4 regions of the Cupriavidus sp. UYPR2.512 genome follow, and region 3 is predicted to be linked to each of the others. Evidence: predicted binding sites of a transcription regulator. Region 3 holds the regulator's gene; each other region holds the start of a gene.

What was found. The regulator FNR, encoded in region 3, switches genes on or off when oxygen is low (the NO sensors DNR and NnrR bind a similar motif). The targets are predictions, from matches to a motif close to TTGATNNNNATCAA.
Region 1: a site for FNR is predicted at 2,309-2,322, ahead of A3A5_RS0124675 (fatty acid desaturase). Genes of this name have one in related genera too.
Region 2: a site for FNR is predicted at 2,589-2,602, ahead of A3A5_RS41960 (DUF3149 domain-containing protein). Genes of this name have one in related genera too.
Region 4: a site for FNR is predicted at 2,571-2,584, ahead of A3A5_RS0101330 (hemerythrin domain-containing protein). Genes of this name have one in related genera too.

The regions. Positions count from the first base shown of each region.
Region 1 covers NZ_KB903151.1:37,414-42,214, reverse strand. The annotation lists gene A3A5_RS0124685 (adenosine deaminase) at 1-834, shown strand, start outside; gene guaD (guanine deaminase) at 911-2,233, shown strand; gene A3A5_RS0124675 (fatty acid desaturase) at 2,421-3,575, shown strand; yybP-ykoY riboswitch at 3,628-3,830, shown strand; gene A3A5_RS0124670 (TMEM165/GDT1 family protein) at 3,896-4,471, shown strand; gene A3A5_RS0124665 (urate hydroxylase PuuD) at 4,633-4,801, opposite strand, start outside.
Region 2 covers NZ_KB903075.1:67,352-72,152, reverse strand. The annotation lists gene A3A5_RS0120470 (YebC/PmpR family DNA-binding transcriptional regulator) at 1-539, opposite strand, end outside; gene A3A5_RS0120465 (helicase HerA-like C-terminal domain-containing protein) at 758-2,281, shown strand; gene A3A5_RS41960 (DUF3149 domain-containing protein) at 2,328-2,501, opposite strand; gene upp (uracil phosphoribosyltransferase) at 2,631-3,281, opposite strand; gene A3A5_RS0120450 (MFS transporter) at 3,485-4,801, opposite strand, start outside.
Region 3 covers NZ_KB902853.1:92,198-96,998, forward strand. The annotation lists gene rluB (23S rRNA pseudouridine(2605) synthase RluB) at 1-66, opposite strand, end outside; gene scpB (SMC-Scp complex subunit ScpB) at 72-947, opposite strand; gene A3A5_RS0103115 (sulfite exporter TauE/SafE family protein) at 1,510-2,268, opposite strand; gene fnr (fumarate/nitrate reduction transcriptional regulator Fnr) at 2,347-3,072, shown strand; gene A3A5_RS0103125 (hypothetical protein) at 3,134-3,379, opposite strand; gene A3A5_RS0103130 (membrane protein) at 3,376-3,585, opposite strand; gene ccoG (cytochrome c oxidase accessory protein CcoG) at 3,630-4,801, opposite strand, start outside.
Region 4 covers NZ_KB902852.1:291,098-295,898, reverse strand. The annotation lists gene A3A5_RS0101345 (carboxymuconolactone decarboxylase family protein) at 1-404, shown strand, start outside; gene A3A5_RS0101340 (3-keto-5-aminohexanoate cleavage protein) at 466-1,521, shown strand; gene A3A5_RS37485 (MFS transporter) at 1,606-2,157, shown strand; gene A3A5_RS44345 (hypothetical protein) at 2,097-2,414, shown strand; gene A3A5_RS0101330 (hemerythrin domain-containing protein) at 2,686-3,237, shown strand; gene A3A5_RS0101325 (PLP-dependent aminotransferase family protein) at 3,289-4,801, opposite strand, start outside.

The DNA.
Region 1 (4,801 bases), on a different contig from region 3:
CTGACCGAGGAAGATTTCTTCGACATGACCATGGCCTACGTCAAGCGCGCGGTCGCCGACAACGTCCGCCACGCCGAGATCTTCTTCGACCCGCAGACCCATACCGCGCGCGGCGTGCCCATCGGCGTGGTGATCGACGGCATCGCCGATGCCCTGGCGCAGGCGCGTACCGAGTATGACTTCTCCAGCAGCCTGATCCTGTGCTTCCTGCGCCATTTGCCGGAGGAAGACGCCTTCGCCACGCTGGAAGCGGCGCTGCCCTACCGGGACCGCTTTGTCGGCGTGGGCCTGGACTCGTCCGAGCAAGGCAACCCGCCCGAGAAGTTCGCGCGCGTGTTCGCCAAGGCGCGCGAGCTGGGCCTGCACCTGGTCGCCCATGCGGGCGAGGAAGGCCCGGCGCAATACGTCACCGACGCCCTCGACATCCTCAAGGCGCAGCGCATCGACCACGGCGTGCGCGCCATCGACGACCCCGCGCTGGTGGAACGCCTGGCGCGCGAGCGCGTGGCGCTGACCGTGTGCCCGCTGTCGAACGTCAAGCTCAAGGTCTACCCGGACCTGCGTGACCACCCGCTCAAGCGCATGCTCGATGCCGGCGTGGTGATCACGCTGCATTCGGACGATCCGGCCTACTTCGGCGGCTATATGAACGCCAACTGGGAAGCCACCTTCGACGCGCTGCCGCTGGACGCGGCCGATGCCCACAAGCTTGCCCGCAACAGCTTTGAAGCGGCCTTCCTGCCTGCCATGCAGAAGGCTGAATTCCTGGCGGAAGTCGACCACTTCTGGTCGAGCCCGCCCAAGTCCCCGCCCGCAACGGCCCCGGCGGCCTGAGCGCGGCGCATGCCAATAGCCCGGCCTGCTGCTTGAACCCTGCGGTTCCGCGCGGGCCGGCCACAAGAGACAAACCATGACGACCAACCCCAAGACTGACTCCCTCACCCGTGCCATTCGCGGCCGCGTGCTGCATTTCCTGCGCGATCCGCAATTCCATGAGGACGCGTATCAGTATTGGGACGACGGGGTGCTGATCGTCACCAACGGGCGCATCGCCGCCGCCGGCGACTATACGCAGCTGGCCGCGCGCATCCCGGCTGAGGCCGAGATCGTCGACCACCGCGGCAAGCTGATCGTGCCCGGCTTTATCGACACCCACGTGCACTACCCGCAGACCGACATGATCGCGTCGCCGTCGCCGGGCCTGCTGCACTGGCTCGACACCTACACCTTCCCCGAAGAGCGCCGCTTCGCCGACCCCGACTACGCACGCGGCGTGGCCGGCTTCTTCACCGAGGAACTGCTGCGCAACGGCACCACCAGCGCGGTGGTCTGGAGCACGGTGCACAAAGCCTCGGCCGAGGCCCTCTTTGCCGAAAGCGAGGCGCGCAACCTGCGCATGGTCACGGGCAAGGTGATGATGGACCGCAATTGCCCGGAATTCCTGCGCGATACCGCCGAGACCGGCGCCCGGGACTCCGCCGACCTGCTGTCGCGCTGGCATAACAAGGGACGCCTGGCCTACGCCATCACGCCGCGCTTTGCCCCGACCTCGACCGAGGCGCAACTGGCCGCCTGCGGCGAACTGGCGCGCGCCTACCCGGACGCTTTCATCCAGACCCACGTGGCCGAGAACCGCGACGAGGTCAAATGGGTGGCCGAGCTGTTCCCGGACGCGCGCAGCTACCTGGACGTGTACGACCGCTACGGCCTGCTGCGCCCGGGCGCGATGTACGGCCACGCCATCTACCTGGACCAGGACGACCGCCGGCGCCTGGCCGACAGCGGCGCCGCGGTGGCGCACTGCCCCACCTCCAACCTGTTCCTGGGCAGCGGCTTCTATGACTTCCACCAGTCCGACGCCCACCGCCTGAACGTGACGCTGGCCACCGACGTCGGTGGCGGCACCTCGTTCTCGATGTTCCGCACCATGAACGCGGCGCACAAGGTGGCGCGCATGGGCGGCTACTACCTGACCGCCCTGCGCATGTTCTACCTGGCCACCCGCGCCGCGGCCGAGGCACTGGGCTGGACTGACCGCGTCGGCAGCTTCGGCGAAGGCTGCGAGGCCGACTTCATCGTGCTGGACCCCAAGGCCACGCCGCTGATCGCCCGCCGCAGCAACCGCTCGGAAACGCTGGAAGAAGAACTGTTCGCCTTTGCCATGCTGGGCGACGACCGCGTCATCGACAGCGTCTATGTGATGGGCGAGGCCGCCCACGTGCCGGCCGCCTGATCCGTCACTCTCCGCTTGCAGCCGCCCGCCGTCACGCGGCGGGCGCGCTTTTACCGCTTACCCCGTCCCACCGGCTTGACGACCGTCAAGACTGTCTCCGACAAAGCCTTCTAATCTTGCGGTTCCGCCGCGGCCGTCCTGACTAGCCGCGCACCGACACACATCGACCGCAATCAGAAGGTTTTGCATGACTGCTTATCAATCCGCTGATCCTGCCCCCGGGCACGCTATCCCTGCGCGCGCGCGCGCCCCGCATGGCGCGCCCTTGCCGGAACCGATCGCGCCAGACGCGCCGCTGCCCTCGCGCAAGATCATCCGCGGCTGGCTGATCCCGCTCGGCCAGCAAAGCACGCCGCGCGCGCTGATGCTGTTCGCTTTCGACTACCTGCTGTTCGGCGCCGTGCTGGCCGGCGTGGTGCTCGCGCCGCACTGGGCCGCCAAGCTGGCATTGGGCGTGCTGGCCGGGTTGTTGATCGCGCGCCTGTTTATCATCGGCCACGATGCCTGCCACCAGAGCCTGACCCCGCGCCGCGGCCTGAACAAGTGGCTGGGCCGGCTCACCTTCCTGCCCTCGCTGACGCCGTACAGCCTGTGGGAAGTCGGCCACAACGTGGTGCACCACGGCTACACGAACCTGAAGGGCTTCGACTTCGTCTGGGCGCCCTACTCGCTGGAAGAATTCAACGCGCTGCCGCGCTGGCGCCGCGTGATGGAGCGCATCTACCGCACCGGCTTCGGCCCTGGCCTGTACTACCTGGTGGAGATCTGGTGGTGCAAGATGTTCTTCCCCAGCAAGCGCCAGATGGCCACGCGCCGCCCGATCTTCACTGGCGACTGTGTGCTGGTGGCCGGTTTCGGGCTCGCCTGGACCGGCGCGCTGGCCGGCCTTGCGCTGGCCACGGACCAGTCCGTCTGGATGCTCATCGGCGCCGGCTTCGTGCTGCCCTTCCTGGTGTGGAACGTCACCGTCGGCTTCGTGCTGTATGTGCACCACACCCACACCAGCGTCGCCTGGTACGACACCAAGGCGATGTGGGCCAAGGCGCAGCCCTTTGTCTCGACCACCGTGCATCTGCGCTTCCGCCACGGCATCGGCGCGGCGCTGCACCACATCATGGAACACACCGCGCACCACGTCGACATGAGCGTGCCGCTGTACCGTCTCAAGCGCGCCCAGGCACTGCTGGAACACGCACTGCCGGGCCGCATCATCATCGAGAACTTCTCCTGGCGCTGGTATTTCGACACCGCGCGCCGCTGCAAGCTCTATGACTTCAAGGCGCTGTGCTGGACCGATTTCCGCGGCCGGCAGACCAGCGACAACGCGCCTGTACCGGCCTGAGGGTGCAGCCCTTGTGGCGGGCGGCAGGTGGACGCTTGCCGCCGCTGCCGGTATAATCGCCGCTTCCATTGGGGAGTAGCCGCCCTGCCCTCACCGCGCCGCGCAATGCGGACTCCGGGAGACAGGGGCGTACGTCAACAGACTTGACCGCTTGCGGTTATGGCGTGCGCAGCTCCGGACCCGCCTGGCCGTACTGATACGGCCCCGGCAGCGTCCAGCCTGGCGAGACCGATGACCATACCTTTCTGGCCGGGCCGGGAAAGGTGTGCGTCATTGGCATCTCGCGATGCATTGCGGCCCGGTTACCCCACAAGACCAATATGGAAGCCTTCCTCGTCTCCACAGGCATCGTCGCCCTCGCTGAAATGGGCGACAAGACGCAGCTGCTGTCGCTGGTGCTGGCCGCGCGCTACCGCAAGCCCGTTCCCATCATCCTCGGCATCCTGATCGCCACACTGTTCAATCACGGCTTTGCCGGCGCGCTCGGCGGCTGGATCACGCATGTGCTGGGCGAAAGCCTGCTGCGCTGGATCCTGGGCCTGGGCTTTATCGCGATGGCGGGATGGATGCTGATCCCCGACAAACTCGACGACGCCGAACAGGCCAAGCCGGTCAAGGGCGCCCTCGGCATCCTCGGCACCACCATCGTGGCCTTTTTCTTTGCCGAGATGGGCGACAAGACCCAGATCGCCACCGTGGCGCTGGCCGCGCGCTTCAGCGATGCGGTGATTCCCGTGGTGGCCGGCACGACCTTCGGCATGATGGTCGCCAATGCACCGGCGGTCCTGCTTGGCGACAAGTTTGCCAACAAGATGCCGATCGGGCTGGTGCACAAGATCGCGGCGGGGATCTTCCTGGTGCTGGGGGTGCTGGCGTTGCTGAATATCGGCGGATAAGTCGCCAAAAAAAACGGGGCACAAGGCCCCGTTCAAACCCTCGCCGGTCCGGTACTGACGGTTGCCAACTGCACAACCCTCCGGACCGTCGATCACCGATGCTCGGATTTCGCGGGCCGGCTGCACGCGCCGGCCCTGATGCATTTCAGATCAGGCCACCCTTAGTTGGTGGTCTTGGCGCCGCCTTCGAACCACTGCCCCAGCAGGGCGCGCTCGTCGTCGGTGATCTGCGTCACGTTGCCCAGCGGCATCGCCTTCTGCTGCACGGCCTGCTGATAGATCAGCTGGGCGTGGGCCTTGATGTCTTCCGCGGTGTCGAGCTTGATGCCC
Region 2 (4,801 bases), on a different contig from region 3:
AAATCGTTGGGCGGGCAGGTGACTTCGATCGAGCCGTCGTCGTTGGTGACGACATCGTCGGCGCCGGCTTCCAGCGCGGCTTCCATCAGCTTGTCTTCCGGCGTGCCGGGGGCATACAGGAACTGGCCGCAGTGGGTGAACATGAACGCCACCGAACCCTCGTTGCCCATGTTGCCGCCGTGCTTGGAGAACGCGTGGCGCACTTCGGCCACGGTGCGGGTGCGGTTGTCGGTCAGGCAGTCGACGATGATCGCCGCGCCGGCCAGGCCGTAGCCCTCGTAGCGGATTTCTTCGTAGTTGGCGCCTTCCATGCCGCCCACGCCGCGCTGGATGGCGCGCTGGATGTTGTCCTTGGGCATGTTCGCGTCCATGGCCTTGTCGATCGACAGGCGCAGGCGCGGGTTGGAGTCGACATCGCCGCCGCCAAGCTTGGCGGCAACGGTGATTTCCTTGATCAGGCGGGTCCAGATCTTGCCGCGCTTGGCGTCAGCGGCGGCCTTCTTGTGTTTGATATTGGCCCATTTCGAGTGACCGGCCATGATTCTCTCCGAAGCGGAATGCGGTGATCTGCGGTGATGTTGTGCGGGGTCGCCATGCACGCCGTGGCGGGGGCGGCAAAGCCCTCGGACAGCGCGCGCCAGGTGACGGATATGCCTGGCGGCTGGCTATAATCAGCCGAGGATTTTATCACGCGGGCCTGCCCGCGCCGCCCCGATCCACCAGATCCCATCAGACACTTACGTAACCCAGGAACATCATGGCCGACCCCATCCTCATCGCCAAGAACGCCGAACATGAACTGGTGCTGCTGCCGCAGATGGGCAACCGGCACGGGCTGATCACCGGCGCCACCGGCACCGGCAAGACTGTCACGCTGCAGACGCTGGCGCAGGGCTTCTCGCGCCTGGGCGTGCCGGTCTTCATGGCGGACGTCAAAGGTGACCTGACCGGCATTTCGCAAGCCGGCCAGCCGTCCGACAAGCTCAAGCAGCGGCTGGCCGACCTGAACCTGCCCGAGCCGGTATGGGGCGCGTGCCCGACCACGCTGTGGGATGTGTTCGGCGAGAAGGGCCACCCGGTGCGCGCCACGGTCTCGCACATGGGCCCGCTGCTGCTGTCGCGCATGCTGGAGCTGAACGATACCCAGCAGGGCGTGCTGAACCTGGTGTTCCGCATTGCCGACGCCAACGGCCTGCTGCTGCTCGACGCCAAGGACCTGCGCGCCATGCTGCAGTATGTCGGCGACAACGCCGGGCAGTTCACCACCGAATACGGCAATATCTCGGCCGCCTCGATCGGCGCCATCCAGCGCGGGCTGATCGCGCTGGAATCGCAGGGTGGGGATGTCTTCTTCGGCGAGCCGATGCTGAACCTGGAAGATTTCATCCAGACCGAGAACGGCCAGGGCGTGGTCAATATCCTGGCCGCCGACAAGCTGATGAACGCGCCGCGGCTGTACGCCACCTTCCTGCTGTGGATGCTGTCCGAGCTGTTCGAGAAGCTGCCCGAGGCCGGCGACCTGGACAAGCCCAAGCTGGTGTTCTTCTTCGACGAGGCCCACCTGCTGTTCAACGATGCGCCCAAGGCGCTGCTCGACAAGATCGAGCAGGTGGTGCGGCTGGTGCGCTCCAAGGGCGTGGGCGTGTACTTCGTCACGCAGAACCCGACCGACATCCCCGACACCGTGCTGGGTCAGCTGGGCAACCGCGTGCAGCATGCGCTGCGCGCCTTTACCCCGCGGGACCAGAAGGCGGTCAAGGTGGCGGCCACCACCATGCGCGCCAACCCCGGGCTGGACCTGGAAACCGCCATCAGTGAACTGGGCGTGGGCGAGGCGCTGGTGTCGTTCCTGGACGCCAAGGGCACGCCCTGCGTGACCGAACGCGCCTGGGTGCTGCCCCCCGGAAGCCGCATCGGCCCGGCGACCGAGGAAGAGCGCAAGCAACTGATCGCCAGTTCGCTGGTGGCGGGCACTTACGAGAAGACCGTTGACCGCGAATCCGCCTATGAGAAGCTGCGCGGCAACGTGCCGACGGTGGCCAACGGCAATGGCAAGGGCGGCGGCGCGCCGGCCGGCCAGCCGGCGGGCGAACAGGACAGCGGCTGGCTCGGCACGGCCGGCGAGATCTTCGGCACCCTGACCAAGGGCACCGGCAAGACCGGCCGCGGCGATTCGATCCTGGAGTCGATGGCCAAGTCGGCCGCGCGCACGGTGGGGTCGCAGGTCGGCCGCGAACTGATCCGCGGCGTGCTTGGCAGCCTGCTTGGCAAGAAGAAGTAGAAAAAACAGGAAGGGACGGGCGGCACCGGGGGCCGCCCTGAGCTGGTCAGCGGCGTTGCGCCGCTTGTGCCGTCTCCCGCGCCTTGGCCGCTTCCCCATCCTCGCGCATCTTGCGCGCGAACATCCGCGCAAAGAACCACCCCATGCCGATGATGAAGACGATCACGCCCAGGCTCATCAGGCCGGTGCTGGTACTGATCAGGATCTTGAAGGCTTCCATGCTTGGCTCCCTTTGCGTTGGCGATGGCGGCCGGCGAGGTCTCGCCGGCGCTTGCCGCCAGTGTAGGGAGCCCTGTGGCGCGGACTATTGAGGCCGGTCAAGAGCCAGGCCAGCCCGCCGCCGCACCGCTCAGTTCTTGGTGCCGAACAGGCGGTCGCCCGCATCGCCCAGGCCCGGCACGATATAGGCGTCGCCGTCCAGGTGGCTGTCCAGCGAGGCGACGAACAGCTTCACCCCCGGATGCGCCTTCTGGAACACTTCCACGCCCTCGGGGGCTGCCACCAGCGCAACGAAGGTGATGGCTTCGTCCTTGACACCGCGGCGCTTGAGCACCTCAACCGCGTGCGCGGCGGAGTAGCCCGTGGCCACCATCGGGTCGCACAGGATGAAGCTGCGGTCTTCCAGGTCGGGCAGCCGCACCAGGTATTCCACCGGGCGGTGCTGCTCGTCACGGTACACGCCGATATGGCCGATGCGCGCCGAAGGGATCAGCTCGACCAGGCCGTCGCTCATGCCCACGCCCGCGCGCAGCACCGGCACGATGGTCAGCTTCTTGCCGGCGATCACTGGCGCTTCCAGCGCTACCAGCGGCGTTTCGATGCGGCGCGTGGTCAACGGCAGGTTGCGGGTGATCTCATAGCCCATCAGCAGCGTGATCTCGCGCAGCAGTTCGCGGAAGGTGCGCGTCGACGTCTCCTTGTCGCGCAGGTGCGAGAGCTTGTGCTGGATCAGCGGGTGGTCGAGGATGAACAGGTTGGGAAAGCGCGGATCTTGTTTCATGGCTGGCGGCGAGGGCTCGGCGGGATAGGGGCAAGCAGGTGAAGCGGGCGGCGAGATCGGGTGGATCGGCGCGCCGCGCCGTTGCAGCCGGATTGTAATGGAAGCGGGCCGCCCTGCCTGTGGCTTCGCTTTCGATACCTGCCCCATGGCAGCGCTGTCGGCGGGCCCCCTGAACTGCCGGGGCCGGCCGACGGCGCCTTGTGTTAGTCAAGCGCGCGATTCTTCGACTCGATATCCACCATGTAGATGGCGACCGCCGCCACGGCAAGAAATGACGAAAGCAGCGCCAGGGCAAGGGTGAACTGGCTGGCCATGATCGGTGCGATGATGGACGGTGCGAAGAGGCCGCCAAAGCGCGCCATCGCGCCGGCAGTGCCCATCCCGCTGGCGCGCAGGTCGGTCGGGTACACCTCGGGCGTGAAGGCGTAGAGAGCGCCCCAGGTACCGAGGAGCGAGAAGCTCATCAGCAGGGTCGAGCCGACCACGAGCGCAGGGGACTGGCCCAGGCTGTAGAGCATGCAACCTGCCGCGCTGAGCAGCAGGAAGCCGATCAGGGTCGGCTTGCGGCCCCAGCGCTCGACGCCGTGCGCGGCCAGCGCGAACCCGGGAAGCTGCACCAGCGCGAGCACGATCAGGAAGACCTGGCCACGCATGAAGCCAAAGCCCTGGCCCGCCAGCTTGACCGGCAGATAAACGAAGACGCCGTAGTAGGCGATCGAGATAAGCGCCCAGGCGGCAAGCAGGCAGATGGTGCGGCGCCGGCATCCGGGCGCGAAGAGCGCAAAGACCGACTTGCGCTCCATCGGCTGGGGCTCCAGCTTGCCAATTTCCACGGATACGCGATTGGCGGTGGCGACACGCTGCAGCACCGCGCGTGCCTCGGCTGAGCGCCCCGATTTGTTCAGGTAGAGCGGAGACTCGGGTACAAAGAACCGGAAAACCACGCCGACCAGGGCGGGGATGCCCGTGACGAGGAAGATCAGCCGCCAGGCACCATCGCCTCGCGACACGGCGATCAGCGCAAGAATGGCGAGCAGGATCGTGCCAACGGCCCAGAACGACTCCAGCAGGACCAGCCAGCGGCCGCGCCGGTCCGAGGGCAGGAACTCGGCCATCATGGTGTAGTCGACGGGCAGCGTGCCGCCGACGCCGATGCCGGTCAGGAAGCGCAGCAGCAGCAGCCACTGGAAGTCCGGTGCGAAAGCGGAAGCGACACCGCAGATGGCGTCGATGACCACCGCCATCATCAGCACGGGCCGGCGGCCGATCCTGTCAGCCAGCCGGCCGAACACGAAAGCGCCGATCAGCATGCCGACAAAGAACATCGTCCCGGTCTGCAAGGCCGTCGGTACGGGAATGCCAAACGTCGCCGCGATCGACGGCGCGGTGAAGCCGATCGACAGCACCTGCATCGCGTCGGCGAGCCAGACCAGGCCGAAGATGACAAAGAGCCGATACTGGAACCGGCCGACTCCGGCCGCGCGGATGCCTTGCTCGATCGTGATGGTTTGAGACGACGC
Region 3 (4,801 bases):
TGCGCCCGCATTGCGGGTGTCTTGCTCAACGGAATCAGACAAGATATTCACTATCGGATGTTGCATGTTGTTCAGTTCGGCACGCGCTCGTCGTGCTCGCTCGGGTGCGGCGGGGTGCCGTTGTCCGGCAAATCGCCCCGCGCCCCGTCCGGATTGGGTGCGGCTGGTTCGGTGGAAGCGGCCTCGGCGGCATCGTCGGCTGCAGCTTGCAGCGGCTGCACGTCAGAGCCATTGGCGCCTTCGTCGGCCGGGTCGGTCGTCTCGGCTTCGTTTGCGACGGATGCTTCGGCCGCATCCGCCGCCTGCACTGCGGGCGGCCCGCCCTGCGCGGCGGAGTCGGCAAATGCCTCTTCGTCGGCGCTGGCCGCCTTGTTTGCCGCCAGGTCTTCAAAATTGATGGCCTGCTGTTCCAGCAGGGTTGCCTGCGCCTGCGCCTGGGCATCTTCCAGCGGCGGCAGCTCATCCAGCGTGCGCAGGCCAAGATCGTCCAGGAATGCCTTGGTGGTTGCATACAGCGCCGGCCTGCCCGGCACGTCGCGGTGTCCGATCACCTCGATCCAGCTGCGGTCCTCAAGCTTCTTGACGACTTCCGTGCCGACCGTCACGCCGCGGATTTCCTCGATATCGCCGCGGGTCACCGGCTGCCGGTAGGCAATGATTGCCAGCGTTTCCATCACGGCGCGCGAATATTTTGGCGGCTTTTCAGGATTCAGACGATCGAGGTATTCACGCATTTCCGGGCGGCTCTGGAAGCGCCAGCCGCTGGCCAGGGCCACCAGTTCCACGCCGCGCGGCCGCCAGTCCTGGCGCAGTTCCTCAAGCAGCACGCGGATGGTGTCTGCGCCGACGTCGTCGTCAAACAGCCGCCGCAGATCGTTGACGCGCAACGGTTCCTGCGCGCAGATCAGCGCCGTCTCGAGGACGATCTTCGCCTCTTGGGTATTCATGTTGATGGTGTGCAGCCTGTCTTTGCACCTGCTCCCGGACGAATCCGGGGCACCGGAGATTTTGGATACAGCGGTGCGAAAGCCACCGCCATCTCATTGCGCAGCTAGCCGGATACCTGCTGCATCCAAGCCGTGCACTTCCCTATCTTTGCATCGAGTTGCCGTTCCGGCAGAAGATCGTTCGCATGCCGTTATGGGCCGGCCAGCGAACCTCTTGCGTAGCGCGTCCGCACATCGGACGTCGCTGTCAGCGAACTGAAGGCCTCGGACGCAAGAAAAACGGGTATCGGGAGCAAGGCCGGCATCGCCAACACCGCAGTGCCAGCCGGACTTTTGAACCAGATCTTTTGAACCGGATGGACTGTGGGGACGGGACGGGCATCGAAAACCTTCCGCTTCCCCTGCCCTGAACGCGCCTTCTGGTATGAAGGCCGCCTGGCGCTGCTCGCCCGCTGCTTACCGCGGCTCATATTACACCGCGCGATACCGCAATGTTGGCGATTGTATGGCATTCCCGCCTCCGCCTGCAACCATCATCCGTTGCCCGGGTGTCGCCGGCGCCTCAGAACACCAGGCAGAACCCATGCTCGGCCAGCGAATGTGGCAGCAGCACCGCTCGGGCAATGCCAAGGGCGCCGAATGCCATCACCGCCAGGCCGGCCCCCAGGCGCATGCCGCGACGTCGCGACAGCGTACGCAAGTAGCCCGACAGGCCGGAAAGCACCAGCAGGTTGGGCAGTGTGCCGAGCCCGAACACGCCCATCACGAGTGCCCCAGACGCCGCGTTGCCCGCCAGCAGCGCCAGTGTAAGCGCCCCATAGACCATGCCGCAGGGCACCAGGCCCCATGCCAGGCCCACGCCATAGCGCCGCGCCAGGCCGCCGCGCGCCCGCATGAAGGCTGGCATGCCACCTGCCAGGCCGTCCAGCCGCCGCGCCACCGCGGCGCCGGCATGCGCCGCCAGCCGCTCCAGCCAGTTGACGGTAAAGGTGTTGCCGCGCAGCAACCGCCAGCCCGACCACAGCAGCATGACACTGCCCGCGCCAAACAGCCAGCGCTGCACCGGCAGGTAGTCCTGCTTCCACGCCGAGGCGCCGACCGCGCCGAGCGCGGCACCAAGCAGCATGTAGGTCGAAATCCGGCCCACGTGCATTGTCAGCAGCTCGCCCAGCCAGGCGGCGCGGCTGGGCACCAAGCTGATCGTCGCCGTCGCGCCGCGGCGTTGCTCCACGGCCAGCGCCACGCCGCCGCACATGGCGGCGCAGTGGACCCCGCCCAGCAAAGCCAGCAGAAAAACGCTGATCAGCACGCCAAATGTCAATTCTCACTCCCTACCACATCACATCGCACGGTAAAATGTCCCAATCGCGCCCTCGCTGCCATTTCTAGCAGGTTCCAATTGCTTACCTCCATTCCCATTACCGAGATGTCACCCCGCTGCTCCACCTGTGCGATGGGGCAGTTGTGCCTTCCGGTTGGCATGTCGCAGCAAGACCTCGCCAAGATGGACACGCTGGTGCAGGAACGCATCCGCGTGCACAAGGGTGAAACCCTGTATCGCATGGGCGATCCGCTCACCGCGGTCTATGCCGTGCGCTTTGGCACGCTCAAGACCCACGTCACCACTGAAGACGGCCGCTCGCAGATTACCGGCTTCCATCTGCCTGGCGAAATCGTCGGTCTCGACGGGCTGGGCGAGATGCAGCACGCCTCCGATGCCGTCGCGCTGGAAGATACCGAAGTCTGCGTGGTCCGGATGAGCGAACTGCAGACGCTGTCGTCAGACCTGCCGTCGCTGCAGCAGCAGTTCCTGCGCCTGATGGGCAAGGAAATCACGCACGACCAGCTGATGCTCGTGACCTTGGGCTCAATGCGTGCCGAGGAACGCCTTGCTGCCTTCCTGATCAATCTCTCTGAGCGCCTGTCGGCGCGCGGCTATTCGGCGTCCGAGTTCGTGATGCGCATGAGCCGGGAAGAGATCGGCAGCTACCTGGGCCTGAAGCTCGAAACCGTCAGCCGCCTGTTCTCTCGCTTTGCCGAAGCCGGCCTGATCCAGATTCGCCAGCGCCACGTCAAGCTGGTGGACATCGACGGCATCAAGCAACTCTACACCCGCTCCTGCTAAGCGGCCAAGCGCTGCCAGTGCCGCATCCGGCCATGGCAGCGCAGACCTCACGCCAGTCCGCTCATTCCAGTTCGTCGGTATCGCTGAGCCGCGTTGGCATGGTGTAGAGCGTCAGTCCGCTGGACAACGCGCAGAACGCCCAGGCCATCAGGAAGCCGACGGTGTAGACCGATTCGCGGGACGCTTCGATCGGCTGGCCGAAGAAATTCAGGTCACCGGGATCCACCACCGAAAACACCGTTGCGGTCGCAAACCCAGCCATCAGGAACGCCGGCCAGAGTACCCACATCAGCCAGCGCAACCTCATGGCTGCCTCGCTGCAGCAGCCCTGGGCGGCGCGGCATCGGCCTTCTCCACGACCAGGCCATGGCGCGTTGCACCCTGCACCGGCATGTCCGGATGCGTGGATGCCAGCCAGATCGTCACGCCGCATGCCACCATCGCAACCAGCGGGCCGCTCATCAACAGCCACGGCCACGGCTCCTTCCACCACGGATTGCCTTGCTGACTCATCTTGCCCCCTTCATCTTGACGACTACGTCTACGCCTGCCTAGCTTCACAAATCGCGCGGAACGATGAAACTGGTGGATTGCCGGATTTCGGCATGCCCCCGCTCCGTGCCCTCGCTCGTCACGGTCACGTCGATCCTGTGCGTGCCCTGCGCCGCGGCCTCGATCGGCACGCGGATCCGGATCGGCAGCAACCGGTTGGACGTCGGCGCCAGCGATTCGGCCTGCTTGTCGTACTCCACCTTCAGGTTCTTCAGCTCGTCGCTGTCGGCGCGCACGGTGATCTTCATCGGCGCTTCGGTGGTGTTGATCAGCTGCAGGCGATAGACGTTCTCGATCCAGCGGCCTTCCACTTCACGGCCGAGCGCACCACGGTCGCGGATGATGTCGACCTTCAGCGGCGTGCGCAGCGCGATCGACGCCATGAAGCCGGCCAGCAGCACCACCCAGATCACGGAATAGATGATGACGCGCGGACGCAGCAGGCGCTTGCGCGATGCCGCCGCGGACAAGGCCTTGCGCATCGCGTTTTCCGAGGTGTACCGGATCAGGCCGCGCGGGTAGTCCATCTTGTCCATGACCTGGTTGCAGGCGTCGATGCAGGCGCCGCAGCCAATGCACTCGTACTGGAGGCCGTCGCGGATATCGATGCCCGTCGGGCACACCTGCACGCAGATGCTGCAGTTGACGCAGTCACCAAGCCCCGTCTTGTGGTGGTCGGTCTTGCGCGATCGGCTGCCGCGCGGCTCGCCGCGGCCGACGTCGTAGGTCACGACATAGGTATCGCGATCCACCATCACGCTCTGGAAGCGCGCATACGGACACATGTACTTGCACACCTGTTCGCGCATGAAGCCCGCATTGCCCCAGGTGGCGAACGCGTAGAACAGCATCCAGAACGACTGCCACGGCCCCAGCGACAGGCTGAGCACCTCGCCGCCCAGCCCGCGGATCGGCGCGAAATAGCCGATGAAGGTAAAGCCGGTCCAGAGCGCAATCAGCACCCACAGGAAATGCTTGGTCGCCTTGAGACGGAGCTTGCGCAGGCTCCACGGATCGCCATCGAGCCGGATGCGGGCGATGCGATCGCCTTCGACCCGTCGCTCGATCCACATGAAGATCTCGGTGTAGACCGTCTGCGGACAGGCATAGCCGCAGAACAGCCGTCCCGCGATCGCCGTGAACAGGAACAGCGCCAGCGCCGAGATCACCAGCAGCA
Region 4 (4,801 bases), on a different contig from region 3:
GCGATAAGACGAGCGGCATGGCTACCCCGGTCTGCGATCACCTGCGCGCGACCGGCAACTGGAATCCGGCCTGGGATCCCATCGCGGAACTGGATCCTGCCTGGGCAGAGAAATTCATGGCGATGGGTGCGCACACGGTGATGTCTGGCGTGCTGGAGCCAAAGGTGCTCGAGTTCATCGCCATCGCAGTGGACGCGTCCTGCACGCATATGTATGCGCCGGGCACGCGCCGCCACATCCGCAAGGCGCTCGAACTTGGCGCCACCAGGGCAGAGATTGCTGCCGTGCTGCAGGCGGTGAGCGTGCTCGGCATCCATACCAGCAGTCTGGGGGCACCAATTCTTCTGGAGGAACTGGCGGCCATCGAGCAGGCCGGGACGACCAGCACCCGGGCCGCCGCCTGAGTACCAATCCGCTCCCCCACCAAATCCCTTAATCCACGTACCTTATCGAGGACGACAGACCATGCATTTCCTAGACGACTCCCTGCTGCCCGAGAACCAGGAAAAACTCGTGATCCAGGTCGCGCCGTACGGCCCGCAATGGATCCCCGGCGACTCGGACGATATCCCGGTCACGATGGACGAGCAGATCCAGAAGGCGCTCGACTGCTACAACGCCGGCGCCACCGTGCTGCACGTGCATGTGCGCGAAGCCGACGGGAAGGGTAGCAAGCGCCTGTCCATGTTCAATGAAATGCTGGCCCGCCTGCGCGAAGCCGTGCCCAACATGGTATTGCAAGTGGGCGGTTCCATCTCGTTCGCTCCGGAAGATGAAGGAAAGGCCGCCAGGTGGCCCAGTGACGACACGCGCCATATGATTGCGGAGCTCGATCCCCGGCCGGACCAGGTCACCGTTGCCATCAATACCGGCCAGATGAACATCATGGAGTTGATGACTGAGGCCGACATCGCCGGCACCTCGCTCACCAATCCCGCAGTGCAGGCGGCGTACCGGGACATGGTCTCCCCGTCCAATCCGTCGTGGCATGAGGAACACATCAGGCGGCTGGTGGCTAATGGTATTCAGCCTCAATTCATGCTTGGCAATCTGGCGCAACTGGAAACGCTCGAGCGCCTGATCCGCAGGGGGCTGTACCAAGGTCCGCTGAACCTGAATTACGTGGCCATAGGCGGCGGCGCTTCAGGCCTGCACCCGGCCGACATGCTCGAGTTTGCCCGACGCACGCCAGATGGTGCGGTGCTCACGCTGGAAACCCTGAACCGCAACGTGGTGCCAATGAACACCATGGCCATTGCATTGGGCCTGCATGTGCGCGTCGGCATCGAGGACACACTGTTCGGCCCCGACCGGGAACGCGCGACCTCGGTGCAACAGATCGAGAAGATGGTGCGCATTGCGCGCGAACTCAACCGCGACATCGCCACTGGCGAAGATGCCCGCCGCATCTACCAGATCGGCACCCACTGGAAATCCACCGACGAGACGCTGAAAGCCTTGGGCATGGTGCCCAACCGTGTGCCAGCGCAGCGCGGTGTTCCTTTGCGCAAGGCCGCGTAAGCCGGCGAGTCCCGGACGGACTGCGGCAGCGAACCGAATTCCGTCCGGCCCGCACCCAATGGCCCTGTGCTCTGGAGACATCTGATGTTCTGGAAGAAAAGCCCCTCTGCCGTTCTGGCGACGCTGTTGACGATCCATCTTCTCGCGCACATCGACCGTAACGTGCTGCTGGGATTCTCGCCGCAAATCATCAAGGATCTGGCGATCAACAATGCGCAATACGGATTTCTGGTCGGCGCGGTCTGGGTGCTGAGCTTCGGCGTCATGGCGATGTTCATGGGCACGCTCGCGGATCGCTTCAGCCGGACGCGGATCATCGCGGCCGGCGTGCTGATCTGGAGCATCTGCACCTGGGCCTCTGGCCATGCACAGACCTTCGAGCAAATGGCGATCGCACGCTTGTTCGTTGCCAGCGGCGAAGCTGCGCTGGTGCCAGCGGCGGTGGGCTTGCTGGCCGAGTTGTTCTCCGAGAAGCGGCGCGGCACGGCGATGGGCTTGTTCTTCATGGGCATTCCCCTGGGCATCGGCTGCAGCTTCCTGCTGGCCGGCACTTTTGGTGCTACATCGGCATGTGCGTGGGCTTCTTCCTGCCGCTGGCGCTTTACGGCCCAGCCAATGCGGCGCTCGCGGGCATGACGCCGCAGAAGATGCGCTCGACAGTCTCTGGCTTCACGATGCTGTGCATCAATGTCTTCGCGATCGCCATTGGCACCGTGGCCGTGGGCGCCGCGGCAGACCATCTGATCGCAAATGGCACCACTGCGCCGCTGACCCGCGTACTGCTGGCCACGGATGTGCTGGCTATCGCTTCGGCACTGTTCTTCGCACTGGCCGCGCGCGCATCGTGCAAGCAGCCCGCCATCGACATGCGACCCCTGCAGACGACAAGGTAAGGAACCATTGCCACAGCATGATCTTCCCGCGAAGCCCCCGCCCCGGGGCATGAGAGCGCTACCCGGGCTGGGCGTTGGGACCAGATGACCACGCAAGAGCGGAAAGGCCAGATCCGTCCTTCGTCACCTGCGAGATCCGAAGCGTGAACCGGCATTTTGATCTACGTCAATCTCACCCGGCAAAGGCGGCCTATTGTGATTATGAGGCGCCGGGAGTGCGATACAAGTCCGGACTCAAGGGTCTACCTGACCCGCCTCACAGGAGGACTCCATGGCCAACCCACTTGCTGTCTGGCATACCGACCATATCCATTTCGCCAGATTACTCGACCTGCTGGAACAGCAGGTAAGCGCCTTTCACCGGGAAGAACCGCCAAACTACGGGTTGATGGGCACCATCATCGGTTACCTGCGCAAGTATGGCGATCTTGTGCACCACCCTCGCGAGGATGTCGCGTACGCGCTAATCGTCGATCGAGAGCCGGGCATGCGGATTGTTTTGAGCCGGCTCCTGCAAGAACACCGTGTGATTGCCACGGTCGGCGAAGAACTGCTCAACCGTCTTCACGAAGCAGAAAATGAGATCGTCACGTCCAGAACGGCTCTGGAAGCCGCTGCGGCCATGTACTTGGTCTACTATCGCAATCATCTCTTCACCGAGGAAAAGCAGGTCATGCCGCGGGCCGCTCAGCTCCTGACTGAAGAGGACTGGGCAGAGATAGCCGCCACTGATCCGGCCAGTTCCGATCCACTATTTGGAGCCAATGTAGAAGAGCGATTCTCAACGTTGCGCCAACAGATCGATGCGGAAGCGAAAGCATAGACTGGCTGGCGACGCAGCACACGTCCTATCGGCAGCCATGGCATCAAGTTGTCAACCTGCCTGAAACCCGTTGTCAGCCTGGCCCTGAGAACCCGGCGGGGAAACACCCCGCTTCATCACCGCAATCACCGCCCCTAAAATCTGCATCCCCCGCTGAATCTGCTCCACCGTCAAACTCGCATAACCCAGCACCAACCCGGCCGCCCGATACGGTCCCTGAGACCGAGCCCCTGCAAACAACGGTGATACCGGGTAGACCCCCACATCCTTGCTGCGCGCAGCGGCCACCAGCGCTGTCTCGTCCTGAGGCCGCAGCGACGGCAACCACAGCACCACATGCAGCCCCGCCGCCGTACCGCAGACTTCGGCGTCCCCTGGCAGGTGGCGTGCGACGCCATCCAGCAAGGCCGCTCGCCGGCGCTCGTTTTCCCGGCGCGTGCGCCGCACATGGCGTTCGTAGGCACCGCTTTCGATCAGCGCTGCCAGCACGCGCTGCTCCAGCACGGGCGCATGGCGGTCAGCCAGCCGCTTGGCCTGCCGGAACACCGGCACCAGTTCGGGCGGCAGCACCAGGTAGCCGAGCCGCAGTTGCGGGGACAGCGCCTTAGAGAACGTGCCGACGTAGATCACGCGGCCGTCGGTGTCGATCGAGCGCAGCGTGTCGATCGGGCGCTGGCCGTAGCGGAACTCCCCGTCGTAGTCGTCTTCGATGATCCAGGCATCGTGGCGCTGCGCCCAATGCAGCAGGTCCAGGCGCCGGCCGATCGGCAGCACGCCCCCTAGCGGGAACTGGTGCGATGGGGTCACGTACACCAGGCGGACACGATCGTCCTGGGGAAGGCTGGCAGTATCCAGGCCATGCCCGTCCACTGGCGTGGCCTGGCACCTGGCGCCGGTGGCTTCGAAGCAGCGCCTTGCCATCAGGTAGCCAGGGTCTTCGAAGGCAAAGGCATCGCCGGCATCCAGCAGCAGCCGTGCGCACAGGTCGATGGCCTGCTGCGAGCCATGTACCACCAAAACCTGTTCGGCCTCGCAGGCCAGTCCCCGGGCACGTCGCAAATAGCCCTGGAGGGCGCGTCGCAGCGATGCCTCACCTTCGGGCGGGGCGTAGGACAGGCTGTTTTGCTGACGCAGCAGCTCAGCCTGGTAGGCACGCCGCCAAGCCAACGTTGGAAAGTCCCGGGAAGCCACCGCCCCATACAGGAAGTCGAAGCGAACCGGTTCAGCCTGCAGCGGTGCTGGCAAGCCGAGCCCCGCCACGCGGCGCCCGAATTCGGACAGGGTTGGGGCGGACCTGGCGCGCCGGCCTGCGGTCATCCCGGCGGGTGCCGGTGCCGCCAACGGGCTGGCAATTCGGGCCGCCCGCCCCACCGCCGTGACGAGGAAGCCCTCGGCCGCCAGTTGTTCATAGGCGGCGGTGACGGTGGTACGCGATACCCCCAACTCGGACGCCAGCGCTCGCGTGGACGGCGCCCGGGCGCCCGGCGGCAGTGTGCCGTCCGCGATCTGGGCACGCAGAAGATCGTAGATGCGGCGTCCCGCGCCCGTGGCTCCGGGCCGGTTA